3 regions of the Lentzea sp. NPDC051208 genome follow, and region 2 is predicted to be linked to each of the others. Evidence: riboswitches for the same ligand, from Rfam matches in the RefSeq annotation. Region 2 holds a riboswitch; each other region holds the start of a gene.

Region 1 (4,965 bases), on a different contig from region 2:
CTCGGCGTCGATGACGACCGGTGCGATCTCGGCGCGTTCGAAGGTCACCCCGGCGAAGGCCGCGGCGGTCTTCGGCGTCGCCCTGGGCGCGAAAGGCGAGCAGGTCGACGTGGTCGGGTTCGCGAACGGCACGTTCCGGCACGACGTCAAGCGGGGCGCTTCGGTCATCCGCGAGGTCGACCGGTTCCTCAAGCGGATCGGCGAGGTCGGGCACGGCACCGACATCGCCGGATCGCTGAAGCGCTCCTACCGGGGCCACGACCGCGTGTTCATCATCTCGGACATGCAGACGATGTCCGGGTACCACGGGCAGGGCGTCTCGGACGTCGTGCCGGCGCACGTGCCGATCTACGGGTTCAACCTCGGTGGTTACCAGAACGCCGCGTACGCCACCGGCAAGGCGAACCGCCACGAGTTCGGCGGCCTGACGGACGCGACTTTCAAGGTGATCCCCTTGCTCGAAGCAGGTCAGAACGCCACCTGGCCGTTCTGAGGCGTGAGAGCTCTCCTGACGCGGAGAGCTCTCACACTTACTTTCCGTTAGCGCGCTGACCAGGTATGATGCCGCTATGGACTACAACGTGTTCGCGAAAGCGTGCCCGTCGCGTCCCACGCTGGAGCACATCACCGGCAGGTGGGGCAGCCTGACGCTGACCGCGCTCGCCGACGGGCAGCTGCGCTTCAACGAGCTGCGCCGCCGCGTCGACGGGGTCAGCGAGAAGATGCTGTCCCAGACGTTGCAGGCGCTGGAGCGCGACGGGCTCGTGCTCCGGGAAGCCCAGAACACGAACCCGCCCCGCGTCGACTACAGCCTCACGCCGCTGGGCCGCGACACGGCCGAGCGGTTGCTGTCGTTGATCGAGCTGCTCGAAGGCCGCATGCCCGAGGTGCTGGCCGCGCAGGCCGCGTACGACGCCCGCTGAGACGTGAAGGGCTCGAGGCTCACGGAGATCAGCACTCGATGACGTTCACGGCGAGTCCGCCGCGAGCTGTCTCCTTGTACTTCACCGACATGTCCTTGCCGGTGTCCCGCATGGTCTTGATCACCTTGTCGAGCGACACGAAGTGCGAGCCGTCGCCCCGCAAAGCCATGCGCACGGCCGTGATGGCCTTGATGGACGCGACTGCGTTGCGTTCGATGCACGGGATCTGCACGAGCCCGCCGATCGGGTCGCACGTCAGGCCGAGGTTGTGCTCCATGGCGATCTCGGCGGCGTTCTCGACCTGTTCGGGGGTGCCGCCGAGCACCTCGGCTAGGCCGCCGGCGGCCATCGAGCAGGCCGAGCCGACCTCTCCCTGGCAGCCGACCTCGGCGCCGGAGATCGACGCGTTCTCCTTGAACAGCACGCCGATCGCGCCGGCGGTGAGCAGGAACCTGACCACGCCGTCGTCGGACGCTCCCGGCACGAACCTCGTGTAGTAGTGCAGGACCGCCGGGACGATGCCGGCCGCGCCGTTGGTCGGTGCGGTGACGACACGGCCGCCTGCCGCGTTCTCCTCGTTGACCGCGAGGGCGAAGAGCGTCACCCAGTCCATGACCCGCAGCGGGTCGGTGACGAAGTGTTCGCCCTCCAGGCGTTTGCGCATCTCGGCGGCGCGGCGGCGGACCTTCAGGCCGCCGGGCAGGATGCCGTGCTCGTTGCAGCCGCGTTCGACGCACTCCTGCATGACGTGCCAGATGTGCAGAAGCCCTTGGCGGATCTCGGCTTCCGTGCGCCACGACTGCTCGTTGGCCATCATGATCTCGCTGATCGACAGGCCGGTCTCGCGGCAGCGCGCGAGGAGCTGGTCGCCGGTCAGGAACGGGTGCGGCAACGGCGTGGAGTCCGGCTTGATCCGGTCGGTGCCGGATGCGTTCTCGTCGACGACGAAACCGCCGCCGATCGAGTAGTAGACGGCGTGCTCCACCGACTTGCCGTCCGCGAACGCCTCGAAGCTCATCCCGTTGGGGTGCAACGGGAGTGACTTGCGGCGGTGCATGACGAGGTCGCGGTCGTGCGCGAAGGCGATCTCGTGCGTGCCGCCGAGCTTCAGCCGTCCGGTGGAGATGATCTCCTCGACGCGGGCGGCCGCGGCGGTGGGATCGACTTCTTCGGGGAGGTTGCCTTCGAGGCCGAGGAACACGGCCTTGGGGCTGCCGTGGCCGTGGCCGGTCGCGCCGAGCGAGCCGAACAGCTCTACGTGCACGCGGTCCACTTCGGACGCACGCGCGCCGAGCTTCTCGACGAACATCGCGGCCGCGCGCATCGGTCCGACCGTGTGGGAGCTGGACGGTCCGATGCCGACGGAGAAAAGGTCGAAAACGCTGATCGCCACTGATCAGTCCTTCGTGGTGGTGGGGCGGTCAGTCAGATTTGGTGAGTTCGGCGTACTTCGCCGCCGTGAGCAGGTTCTCGGCCGAGTCGACGCGAACCTTGAACAGCCAGCCGGCGCCGTACGGGTCGCTGTTCACGAGGGCCGGGTCGTCCACGACGGCGCTGTTGACCTCGATCACCTCACCGGTGACGGGCGAGAACAGGTCGCTCACGGACTTGGTGGACTCCAGCTCGCCGCAGACCTCGTTGGTGACGACCTTGGCACCGACCTCGGGCAGCTGGATGAAGACGATGTCGCCGAGCGCGTCGGCCGCGTACTCGGTGATTCCGCAGGTCAGCGGGTCCTGGGTGCCCGGCGTCCAGTCGACCCACTCGTGCTCGACGGTGTAGAGCAGGTTCTCGGGGAACTCCACGGCGCGACTCCTCTGGCTGTGACGGGTCAGGAAACTTGCGCCCCCTCCGCCGTGCAGAGTTGCCTACCCCGGGTGGTCTTGCTGCCTGAGAGTGTGCGGGAGCTTGCCCCTTCGGCGCCTCGACCAGTTCGTCGAGGTCTCTCCCACGCGGGTTCTGGCGCTGGCGCGCCGCGGCCGGTGTTCAGTTGTCCGGGGCGAACGCTATGTGCGCCCCCCGCCGAGTGTCAACGCGGGCCGGTCGAGCGGAACGCGAACCGGGCTCAGGTCGCTTTGTCCCAGATGAACAACCATCGGGGTACCAGATAGTGCGACCAGCACAGTGACATGACCTTGTGCCTGCCTCACATTGTGAGATGTCGGCCACCGAACGGAGGAGTCATCGTGCGGATCGCAGTTCCTCGCGAGATCAAGAACCACGAGTACCGCGTCGCTCTCACCCCTGCCGGTGCGCACGAGCTGACCAGCCGCGGGCACGACGTCTACGTCGAGCAGGGCGCCGGTCTCGGGTCCGCGATCACCGACGAGGAGTACCTCGCCGCGGGTGCCAAGGTCCTCGCGACCGCCGACGACGTCTGGGCCGAGGGCGACCTGGTCCTCAAGGTCAAGGAGCCGATCGCCGAGGAGTACCCCCGTCTCCGCGCCGGCCAGACCCTCTTCACGTACCTGCACCTCGCCGCCGACAAGCCGCTGACCGAGGCGCTGCTCGCGTCCGGCACCACGGCCATCGCCTACGAGACCGTGCAGCTGCCGAACCGCGCGCTGCCGCTGCTCGCCCCGATGTCCGAGGTCGCGGGCCGGCTGGCCCCGCAGGTCGGCGCGTTCGCGCTGATGAAGCCCTCCGGCGGCCGCGGCGTGCTGCCCGGCGGCGTCCCCGGTGTCGCCCCGGCCCGCGTGGTCGTCATCGGCGGCGGTGTGGCGGGCGTCAACGCCGCGACCATCGCCGTCGGCATGGGCGCCGACGTGCAGATCCTGGACACCAACGTCGACCGCCTGCGCCAGGTCGACGCCCAGTTCCAGGGCCGTCTGCGCACGCTCGCCTCGAACTCGTTCGCGATCGAGCAGGCCGTCCGCGAGGCCGACCTGGTCATCGGTGCCGTGCTCGTCCCCGGTGCCGCGGCTCCGAAGCTCGTCTCGAACGCGCTGGTCGCCGAGATGAAGCCGGGTTCGGTGCTCGTCGACATCGCCATCGACCAGGGCGGTTGCTTCGAGGACTCCCGCGCCACCACGCACGCCGAGCCGACCTACGAGGTCCACAACTCGGTCTTCTACTGCGTCGCGAACATGCCGGGCGCCGTCCCGCGCACCTCGACCTACGCGCTGACCAACGTGACGCTGCCGTACGCCGTCGCGCTGGCCGACAAGGGCTGGGAGAAGGCGCTCAAGGACGACCGTTCGCTCGCCCTGGGCCTGAACGTCCACGCCGGTCTGCTGACCAACGGCCCGGTGGCCGAGGCGACCGGCCTCGTGCACACGCCGCTGGACACCGTCGTCTGAAAGCCAACTGGATGATTGAGGCCCCCGCACGCGTGAATCGCTGCGGGGGTTTCGCCCATCTGGCGCCGATGCTCACGGCCGCAGCGCCTCCAGCTTCGCCTTGACGCCCTCGATCACGCAGTCCAGCCCGAACTCGAACTGGCGCTCGAGCGACCACAACTCGCTCTCGTCCAGCATCGCGACGTACCTGGGGTGCTTGTCCCGGTAGAGGTCGGCGATCTTGTCCATGTCCGGCGGCGGCGAGTCCATCCCGCCGCGGCCGATGAAGTTGACCTCGGCGATCGCGTACCCGTTGACGAAGCTGCCCACCGTGGAGATCGACTGGGCGGCGGCCACGGTCGACAGTCCGGCGCGCATCATCGGCCCGAACATGGCGTCCGCGTACGCCACGGCGTTCGGGCCGATGGTGTTGAACTCCCCGATGCCGCGAATCCACCACGGGTGCTTGAGCGCGAGCTGACGCAACTCGCGCATCATCCCGCGCACCGCGGTCTCCCAGTCGGTCTCGGTGTCGGGGAGGGTGAACTCGCCGTAGACCTCGTCGAGGCACAGCTCGATCAGCGCGTCCTTCGTCGGCACGTGCCAGTACAGCGACATCGGCGCCGCGCCCAGTTCGGCCGCGAGCTTGCGCATCGAGAGCTTCTGCAGACCGTGCGCGTCCAGCATCTCCATCGCCTTGCGGACGATCGCCTCCCGGCTCAGGCCGAGGGGCTGGCCGCTGCCGGGCCTGGGCTTGCTGAACC
Region 2 (4,965 bases):
GAAGTTTTCCGGGTGTCGCACTCCGTCTCGTGCGGGCGTGAGGGCAGTTCGTTTGGACGTCCCTCGATTGGACTACTTACGGTCGTTTCGATCGCTAAACGATCACTAAACGTCACCTGAACGTGCTAGTTCGGGTGAGGGTATGACTCTCTACCTAAGGTTGAGAGTCGCAACTCCCCGCGCGTCGCGTTGACCTGCCATCGGACCGGTCTTACCGTCGAACTCGAGTGGACGTCGCTGCTTCGCGGAAGTGGACGCGGCGGCTTGACGGTCATGAGTTTCGTGGCCGTTCCGAGGGGAGGCAGGCGTGGTCGAGGAAGCGCCCTTGCGGGCCGAATCCGGGCTGCAGGGTGAACTGTTCCCGGACTCCTCGCTGCCGGACGAGCTCGTCGGTTACCGAGGACCCGCGGCATGTCAGATCGCGGGCATCACGTACCGGCAGCTCGACTACTGGGCAAGGACCGGTCTGGTCGCGCCGACGATAAGGATGGCGCACGGCTCCGGCAGCCAGCGGTTGTACTCCTTCAAGGACATCCTGGTGCTCAAGGTCGTGAAGCGACTGCTCGACACCGGTGTCTCCCTGCAGAACATCAGGGTCGCGGTCGACCACCTGCGCCGCCGCGGCGTGCAGGACCTGGCCAAGATCACGCTCTTCTCCGACGGCACCACCGTCTACGAGTGCACCTCGCCCGAAGAGGTCGTCGACCTGCTGCAAGGTGGCCAGGGCGTGTTCGGCATCGCGGTCAGCGGGGCGATGCGGGAGATCTCCGGCACGATCCACGAGTTCCCGTCCGAACGTGCGGACGGCGTCGAGATCGCCCCGATGACCGAGGACGAGCTGACCCGCCGGCGGCGTGAGCGCGCCACCGGCTGACCGGCCTGCTGATCGTGGCCGACTGGCACTGGTGGGTGGCCGGTCGGCAGAAGCGCCCGGATCCAGTTCGCCCCTAGCGTTTCCGGCATGACGATCACCCCTTCCTACCAGGTCGTGAAGGTGCTGGAAGCGGCGGCGCGGCGCGCGGTCCGGCTGGAGTTCGGCTTCCTCGGCACCGAGAACCTGCTGATCTCGCTGATCGACACCATCGGACCCGGCCGCAAGCTCGGCGCGAAGTCGCTGCGGGCCCAGGCGATGGCGCGAGGGCCCGAGCACTGGGCGGACGACGACGGCGGCGGCGTTCCCGAGGCTCATCCGGACGTCACGGCGTTGATGAACATCGCCTGCGACCGCCTCGTCCTGGAGACCGTGCTGCCCGTCAGCCGTGCGCTGGAGGAGTGTCTGCTCGCGGCGGTCGCCCGGGCCGGCGGCGGCGTGCTGACCACGACCCACCTCTCACTCGCGTTGCTGGAGCAGGGTTCCGGACGTGCCGCCGACCTGTTCGTGCTGCGCGGCGTGGACGTCGAGGCGACGGCCGCCGCGGTGCGCGCCGATGCCGCGCGGCGCTACGCGGAGATCGAGGAAGCGCCCGCCGTGCGGTTGCTGCGCAAGGCGGGAGCGTTGGAAGGGGACTCCGGCGGCGGGTACGTGCGCTGGCTGATGCGCTGGGTCGCGCGAGGCCAGGGGCTGGGCGGGCCGGTGCTGACCGTCGTGCGCAACGAGGCCGGGCGGCTGGCCGTGGCCGCGAGGCGGGAAGTGTCCTCTCGCGATCTGGTGGAGGCGGTGGTGTCCGTCGACCGCCAGCTGGAGGTGGCGGGCAAAAAGCTGAAGCCGGAGTTCGAGTCGGGCGGGGCGGCGGCGTTGCGCGAGGCGGGGATCGACCTGGCCGCTTTGCCCGTCAGCGGCGGCGAAGTGGAGCGGGCGATGGAACGGGCGAAGCTCGTCGCGGCCCGTCGCGGCGACGCCGTCGTGGGCACCGCGCATCTGCTCGTGGCGTTGCGCGACGACCCCGCGGACCCGGTCGCCGGGGCGCTCGCCGGTCTTCGGACTGAGATGTAGGTCGCGTCCCTAGGGACTACCTGAGCTGCCTGCGGGTATTCTTCTCGGGTAGTCGCTGAACTCTGGCGGGAGAGACCGGGCCCCGAGCCCGGCGCCGAAGGAGCAAGTCCCTCCCCGGGAACCTCTCAGGCATCCAGGACCGCCGAGCGAGACGCCTCTGGAAAGTGGATCACCAGGTGTTTTCTGGCGATCCCGCCGACGGTGAAAGCCCATCCTGACCGGTGGGTGAACCTCTCAGGCGCCCCTCGGGGTACGGACAGAGCGGGGAGGGCACCAGGACACGTGTGCCCGCAGCCCCGGAGGCGTTTGATGACGCAGGACTCTGTTAAGACCGACCCCCAGCAGGGGGCCCACCCCCTCCGGATTCCGCTCGCCGCTCTCGAGCACGGCACCCCGTTCGCCGACCGGCACGTGGGTCCGCGCCCCGCCGAACTCGCGCGCATCCTCGACGTCATCGGCGTCGGTTCGCTCGAGGAGCTGGCGCAGCACGCGGTGCCTTCGTCCATTCACGAGCGCGACCTCGTGCTGGACCTGCCCGCCCCGGCCACCGAGACCGAGGCGCTGGCCGAGCTCCGTGAGCTCGCCTCGCAGAACCGCCCGATGACGCAGATGATCGGCCTCGGCTACTACGACACCGTGACGCCGGGCGTGATCCTGCGCAACGTGCTCGAGTCGCCTGCCTGGTACACCGCGTACACGCCGTACCAGCCGGAGATCTCGCAGGGCCGCCTCGAAGCGCTGCTGAACTTCCAGACCATGGTCGGCGACCTGACGGGCCTGCCGGTCGCGAACGCGTCCATGCTGGACGAGTCGACCGCCGCCGCCGAGGCGATGACGCTGGTGCGCCGCGCCGGCAAGTCCAAGTCGAACAAGTTCGTCATCGACGCCGACACGCTGCCGCAGACGCTGGCCGTCATCGAGACGCGCGCCGAGCCGCTGGGTATCGAGATCGTCGTCGCGGACCTGTCGCAGGGCATCGAGGGCCTCGGCCTGGGCGGCGACTTCTTCGGCGTGCTGCTGTCGTACCCCGGTGCGTCCGGTGTGGTGCGCGACCAGGCCGCGTTGATCGAGGAGATCCACGCCGCCGGCGCCCAGGCCGTCGTCGTCGCCGACCTGCTGGCGCTGACGCTGCTGCGCGCGCCCGGTGAGATCGGCGCGGACGTCGTCATCGGCACCACGCAGCGCTTCGGCGTGCCGATCGGCTTCGGCGGCCCGCACGCCGGTTACATGGCCGTCCGGTCCGGTCTGGAGCGTCAGCTGCCCGGCCGTCTCGTCGGTGTCTCCGTCGACGCCGACGGCTCGCTGGCCTACCGCCTGGCCCTGCAGACGCGCGAGCAGCACATCCGCCGCGAGAAGGCCACGTCGAACATCTGCACCGCGCAGGTGCTCCTGGCCGTGATCGCGTCCATGTACGCCGTCTACCACGGTCCCGAGGGCCTGCGTTCGATCGCGACCCGCGTGCACCGCCTGGCCACCGTGCTCGCCACGGGCCTGTGCGAGGCCGGGATCGACGTCGTGCACGGCGAGTTCTTCGACACCGTCCAGGTGCGCGTCGAGGGCCGGGCCGCCGCTGTCGTCGAGAAGGCGCGCGAGGCCGGCATCAACCTCCGCAAGGTCGACGACGACGTCGTGGCAATCGCTTGCGACGAGAAGACGACCCGCGCGCACATCGTCGCGGTGTGGGAGGCCTTCGGTGTCACCGGGTCCGATGTGGACGCCATCGACGCCGACACCGCCGACGGCATCCCGGCCGACCTGCGCCGCACCTCGGACTACCTGACCCACCCGGTCTTCCACGCGCACCGCTCCGAGACCGCGCTGCTGCGCTACCTGCGCGCGTTGTCCGACAAGGACGTCGCCCTGGACCGCAGCATGATCCCGCTCGGCTCCTGCACGATGAAGCTGAACGCCACCGCGGAGATGGAGTCCATCACGTGGCCGGAGTTCTCGACGCTGCACCCGTTCGCGCCGGTCGAGGACGCCCAGGGCCTGCTGAAGATCGTGTCGGACCTGGAGGCCTGGCTCGCCGAGGTCACCGGCTACGACGCGGTGTCGCTGCAGCCCAACGCCGGTTCACAGGGTGAGTTCGCGGGCCTGCTGGCAATCCGCGCCTACCACCGCGCGAACGGCAACGCCGCCCGCGACGTCTGCCTGATCCCGTCGTCCGCCCACGGCACCAACGCCGCGTCCGCCGTCATGGCCGGCATGCGCGTCGTCGTCGTGAAGTGCGACGACAAGGGCAACATCGACATGGGCCACCTGCGCACCACGGTCACCGAGCACGCCGACGACCTCGCCGCGATCATGATCACCTACCCGTCGACCCACGGCGTGTACGAGGACACCGTCCGCGAGGTCTGCGGCCTGGTCCACGACGCGGGCGGCCAGGTGTACGTCGACGGCGCGAACCTCAACGCGCTGATCGGCCTGGCCCGCTACGGCAAGTTCGGCTCGGACGTCTCGCACCTGAACCTGCACAAGACGTTCTGCATCCCGCACGGCGGCGGCGGCCCCGGCGTCGGCCCGATCGGTGTGAAGTCCCACCTCGCCCCGTTCCTGCCGAACCACCCGCTGCAGCCGACGGCGGGACCGGCCACCGGTGTCGGCCCGATCTCGGGCGCCCCGTGGGGTTCCGCGTCGATCCTGCCGATCTCGTGGGCGTACGTGCGCATGATGGGCGGCGACGGCCTGCGCCGCGCCACCCTGACCGCCGTGGCGGCCGCGAACTACGTGGCGCGTCGTCTCGACGAGCACTACCCGGTCCTCTACACCGGTGAGGGCGGCTTCGTGGCCCACGAGTGCATCCTCGACCTGCGCCCGATCACCAAGGCCACCGGCGTGACGGTGGACGACGTCGCCAAGCGCCTCGCCGACTACGGCCTGCACGCCCCGACGATGTCGTTCCCGGTCGCCGGCACCCTGATGGTCGAGCCGACCGAGTCCGAGGACCTGGCCGAGATCGACAGGTTCATCGACGCCATGATCGCCATCAAGCGCGAGATCGACCGCGTCGGCGCCGGCGAGTGGCCCGT
Region 3 (4,965 bases), on a different contig from region 2:
GAGTCGATCATCACCTTCGTCAGGAGCCTCTTCGGCACGGCCACCCCGATCAGCTAGTGACAGCGGGTGATCCTCGGCTGTCTGCGTTGAGCCGGACGGGTGGAATGAGGCCAATCACGCACTGGTAACGGGTGTTCTGGGGATTCAGGGTCTGGCGATTGTCAGACCTACCGAATACCTTCCGCTGCAATGGCCGATCCCCGACCGACGAGGAGGCACATATGGTCGAGGACTCCGGGGTCCACGAGCTGTTGCAGCAGTGGGCGGCTGAACGGTCTGATGACGCAGAGATGCAGGAGGTGAACCGGATCAAGAACGCATGGCTCGCGGAGGCTCCCCCCTCGGCGCCAGGCATCCCCGTGCAGCGGGGAGGCAGGAGCGGGTCGCGTGGCTTGGTCAAGGTCGACTCGGCGGATCCGGCCTACGTGGCCGCGATGCGCAAGCGGGCGCCGGAGGCACCCGAGGCACTGCTCGCCGCCGCGGCGAGCTACTGGCAGCTGGTGGGCGACGTCGCCGAGGCCGAGCAGTGGTGGGACGCGGGCATCAGCCCGTTGGACCAGCGCGCGCTCGACTACCGCGCGGCCGGCCTGTCTCCTGCCGACCTCGGTCGGCGCCTGGGACCGATGACGGTTCTCCAGCACCTCCGCCGCGGTTCTGCCGCAGCCTGGTGCGTCGCACGTCTGCAGAGGCAGCGCCGGGACGGCGTGGCATAGGGCTCCACAAGCGGGAGCCGCATGCTCGCGGAACGCGCTCGCCGAGCTTGTTCCGCGTGTCTTGTGGGGGCCGAGCCCCCACGCCCCAGCCGGGGGGCAAGCCCCCCGGACCCCCAACGGGTCGGCCTCCGCCCAGGAGGCCCCACCCAATCTCCAACTTGTAGTGTGGAGGTCGTGCGCGGCCTCCTTACTCCCCAGCGTGTGCTGATCGCGTTCGCCTGTCTGGCGGCGCTGGTCGCCTGTTGCGGGCTCGCGTGGTGGCAGTGGCAGCGCTTCGAGTCCGCCAGCGGCACGTTCCAGAACCTCGGTTACGTGCTCCAGTGGCCGCTCTTCGGCCTCTTCCCCCTCTTCATGGTGTGGCGTTTCCGCCGTTTGGCGCGCCAGAACCGTGACGCGGATCTCGCACCGGAGCCGGTTGCGCCCGCTCCCGCACCGGTGGCTACCGTTGACGCCGTCAAACCCGCGCCTGTCGAGCACTTCGACGACGAAGAAGACGCGGAGCTCGCGGCCTACAACCGCATGCTCGCGGACCTCAACGCGCGGGACGGTCGTTGAGCGAAGGCGGGCAGATGAAGGGTGCGTTGACCCGGTTCAGGGTCATGGCTTACGTGGTCGGAGTCTTCCTGTTGCTCCTGGTCGTGGCCATGGTGCTCAAGTACGCCGCGGACATGGACGGCGCGATGAAGGTCGTCGGCCCGATCCACGGCTTCCTCTACGCCATCTACCTGGTGATTTCGGTCGACCTGGCGCTGAAGCTGCGCTGGTCGATCAAGGGCACCGCGCTGGTGCTGCTCGCCGGCACGATCCCGTTCCTGTCCTTCTGGGCGGAGCGCAAGGTGGTCGAGAAGACTGCTCAGGGCGTCCCGCTGTGACGTTTGGCCTGCTAGCGTCTGGGGCTGACAACTGAACACGGCCGTCGATGTCGCGCGGAAGAGACCCCTCGAGATTTTGATCACCTCGGGCGGGCGCCGAAGGAGCAATCCCTCCCCGGAATCTCTCAGGCACAGGTACCGCGCGACGAAGGCAACTCTGGAAAGCAGGCTCATCAGCAGCCTCGCCCACGGTGCAAGCCGCGCTCCGCGCGGTGAAGCTCTCAGGCTCATGACAGAGGGGGAGGCTCGCTCTAGTGAGGAGTCTCCGATGGACCGTGTCATTCTTCTGATGCCTCAGCCGGCCGCGTCCGGCTCTTCGGCGCACCCTGGAGGACCGTTCTGATGTCCCGCCTCACGCCTCTGAACGCCGAGCACGAGCAGCTCGGCGCGATGTTCACCGACTTCGCGGGCTGGCGGATGCCGCTGCGCTACTCGTCCGAGCTGGCGGAGCACCACGCGGTGCGCACGACCGCGGGCCTGTTCGACCTCACGCACATGGGTGAGATCGTCCTGACCGGACCGCAGGCCGGTGAGGCCCTCGACTACGCGCTGGTCGGCCACATCTCGGCACTCGCCGTCGGCAAGGCGCGCTACACGATGATCACCCAGGCCGACGGCGGCGTGATCGACGACCTGATCGTGTACCGCCTGGGCGACGAGGAGTTCATGGTCGTCGCGAACGCCTCGAACGCTCTGGTCGTCGCCGAGGCCCTGGTCGAGCGCGCCGCCGGGTTCGACACCGTCGTCACGGACGCCTCGACGGACTACGCGCTGATCGCGATCCAGGGCCCGAAGTCGGTCGAGATCCTCTCCGGCCTGACCGAGACCGACCTGTCGGCGGTCAAGTACTACGCCTCGTACCCGTCCACCGTGGCCGGTGTCGACGCGCTGCTCGCCCGCACCGGGTACACCGGCGAGGAGGGCTTCGAGCTCTTCGTCGCGCCCGCCGACGCGCCCGCGGTCTGGGCCGCGTTGCTGTCCGCGGGCGAGGCGCACGAGCTCAAGCCGTGCGGTCTCGGCTGCCGCGACACGTTGCGTCTCGAAGCCGGGATGCCGTTGTACGGCAACGAACTCACGACGTCGCTGACGCCGTACAACGCGAACCTGGGCCGCGTGGTGAAGCTCGACAAGCCCGGCGACTTCGTGGGCCGCGAGGCGCTGACCAAGGTCGCCGAGTCTGGGGTGGACTCGGTCCTCGTCGGACTGAAGACGCCCGAGCGCCGCGCCCCGCGCCACGGCTACGCGGTGCTCGACGGCGACGAGGTCGTGGGCGAGGTGACGTCGGGCGCGCTGTCCCCGACCCTCGGCTACTCCGTCGCCATGGCCTACGTGTCGAAGGACAGTGCCGAGCCCGGCACCTCACTGCTGGTGGACGTCCGCGGCAAGAAGCAGCCGGTCGAGGTCGTCGCACTTCCGTTCTACAAGCGCGCCAAGTAGGGAGATCCTCCAGATGTCCGACCAGTTCAACGCCTCCCTCGCGGAGTACGACCCCGAGGTGGCCGAGGCCGTTGCGGCCGAGCTGGCACGCCAGCAGGGCACGCTCGAGATGATCGCCTCGGAGAACTTCACGCCCGTCTCGGTGCTGCAGGCCCAGGGCTCCGTCCTGACCAACAAGTACGCGGAGGGCTACCCCGGCCGCCGCTACTACGGCGGCTGCGAGCACGTGGACGTCGTCGAGCGCCTCGCCATCGAGCGCATCAAGTCGCTCTTCGGCGCCGGTTTCGCGAACGTCCAGCCGCACTCGGGCGCGCAGGCCAACGCGGCCGCGATGTTCGCTCTGCTCCAGCCCGGCGACACGATCCTGGGCCTGGACCTCGCGCACGGCGGCCACCTGACGCACGGCATGCGCATCAACTTCTCCGGCAAGCTCTACAACGTCGTGCCGTACCACGTCGCGGACTCCGACGGTCGCGTCGACATGGCCGAGGTCGAGCGCCTGGCGCAGGAGCACCGGCCGAAGCTGATCGTCGCCGGCTGGTCCGCCTACCCGCGCCAGCTGGACTTCGCCGAGTTCCGCCGCATCGCGGACTCGGTCGAGGCGTACCTGATGGTCGACATGGCGCACTTCGCCGGCCTCGTCGCCGCCGACCTGCACCCGTCGCCCGTGCCGCACGCGCACGTCACGACGACCACGACGCACAAGACCCTCGGCGGTCCCCGTGGCGGCGTGATCCTGTCGAACGACGCCGACATCGCCAAGAAGATCAACTCGGCGGTGTTCCCCGGCCAGCAGGGCGGCCCGCTGGAGCACGTGATCGCGGCCAAGGCGGTGGCGTTCAAGCACGCCGCCTCGCCGGAGTTCGCGGACCGCCAGCGCCGCACGCTCGAGGGCGCGCGGATCCTGGCCGAGCGCCTGTCGCAGGCGGACGTCGCGGCGGCCGGCGTGAAGGTGCTGACCGGGGGCACGGACGTGCACCTGGTCCTCGTCGACCTGGTGAACTCCGAACTGGACGGCAAGCAGGCCGAGGACGTGCTGCACCAGATCGGCATCACGGTCAACCGCAACGCCGTTCCGAACGACCCGCGCCCGCCGATGGTCACGTCCGGCCTGCGGATCGGTACGCCGGCGCTCGCGACCCGAGGGTTCGGCGAGGTGGACTTCACCGAGGTCGCCGACGTGATCGCGGAGGCCCTGAAGCCGGACGCGGCGATCGACGAGCTGCGTGCGCGCGTCGAGGTGCTGGCGGCGAAGCACCCGCTGTACTCCACGCTCTGACGCTGAACGACGAGGGGCGCCACCGAAAACCGGTGGCGCCCTTTGCGTTGGTGACCCGAGAGCGAAACGACGGGAACCCCGGCCCCTTCCCCAGGGCCGGGGTTTCACCGTGTCAGGGTGATGTGTGTTTCAGATGGACCGTCCTAAAGGGATGCTGTGGGGTTACGCAGCGGGGGCCGTGACACCAGGGGGCAGGCACTCCACGTTGCGCTTGCCGTCGGGCTGGATGACGAACCAGGTGCCACCAACGCCCTGGCCCTTCCACGCGCCCGGCTTCGGGTCCTGCGAGTAGGTGTAAAGGGCCCAGCCGTCGATGGCGACCTGCTTCTTGCCGTCAGCGCGCGTGATCAGCGAGACGAGCTTCGCGTCGACGCCTTCGACCTGCGGGATCGTGTCCGCGATCAGCGGCGGCCACGTCACGGCGCACTGGTTGTTGCAGTTCGACTTGCCTTCGGGCTTCGGGGTGTCCTTGTCGAAGCGGTAAAGGGTGCGGCCGTCGCCGTCCTGGACCACGAGGCCCATCTTGTCGACGGGCTTGCCGACCAGCTTCAACGTGCTGACCGGGGCTGCTGCCGGGGGTTGCGCCGCAGGGGGCTGCGCGGCCGGAACTTCCGGGGCCTGCTGCTGTACAGGGGCTTCGGGGGCCTGCGCGGGCTCCTGGAGT

The links. Region 2 has a riboswitch for glycine ahead of gcvP (aminomethyl-transferring glycine dehydrogenase). Riboswitches for the same ligand answer to the same signal wherever they lie in the genome.
Region 1: linked by a shared signal. The riboswitch ahead of gcvH (glycine cleavage system protein GcvH) and the one ahead of gcvP (aminomethyl-transferring glycine dehydrogenase) in region 2 are both predicted to bind glycine.
Region 3: linked by a shared signal. The riboswitch ahead of gcvT (glycine cleavage system aminomethyltransferase GcvT) and the one ahead of gcvP (aminomethyl-transferring glycine dehydrogenase) in region 2 are both predicted to bind glycine.

Annotation. Positions count from the first base shown of each region.
Region 1 covers NZ_JBFBAW010000007.1:47,813-52,777, forward strand. Annotated here, with positions in the region: gene AB0M48_RS18060 (TROVE domain-containing protein) at 1-493, shown strand, start outside; gene AB0M48_RS18065 (helix-turn-helix domain-containing protein) at 570-923, shown strand; gene AB0M48_RS18070 (L-serine ammonia-lyase) at 952-2,316, opposite strand; gene gcvH (glycine cleavage system protein GcvH) at 2,345-2,728, opposite strand; glycine riboswitch at 2,792-2,884, opposite strand; gene ald (alanine dehydrogenase) at 3,110-4,222, shown strand; gene AB0M48_RS18085 (TetR/AcrR family transcriptional regulator C-terminal domain-containing protein) at 4,295-4,965, opposite strand, start outside.
Region 2 covers NZ_JBFBAW010000002.1:532,421-537,385, reverse strand. Annotated here, with positions in the region: gene AB0M48_RS06945 (MerR family transcriptional regulator) at 308-874, shown strand; gene AB0M48_RS06940 (Clp protease N-terminal domain-containing protein) at 962-1,933, shown strand; glycine riboswitch at 1,990-2,085, shown strand; glycine riboswitch at 2,089-2,195, shown strand; gene gcvP (aminomethyl-transferring glycine dehydrogenase) at 2,243-4,965, shown strand, end outside.
Region 3 covers NZ_JBFBAW010000011.1:114,111-119,075, forward strand. Annotated here, with positions in the region: gene AB0M48_RS26290 (hypothetical protein) at 1-57, shown strand, start outside; gene AB0M48_RS26295 (transcriptional regulator) at 222-713, shown strand; gene AB0M48_RS26300 (hypothetical protein) at 915-1,268, shown strand; gene AB0M48_RS26305 (DUF3817 domain-containing protein) at 1,283-1,585, shown strand; glycine riboswitch at 1,631-1,736, shown strand; glycine riboswitch at 1,737-1,831, shown strand; gene gcvT (glycine cleavage system aminomethyltransferase GcvT) at 1,928-3,022, shown strand; gene glyA (serine hydroxymethyltransferase) at 3,036-4,301, shown strand; gene AB0M48_RS26320 (hypothetical protein) at 4,464-4,965, opposite strand, start outside.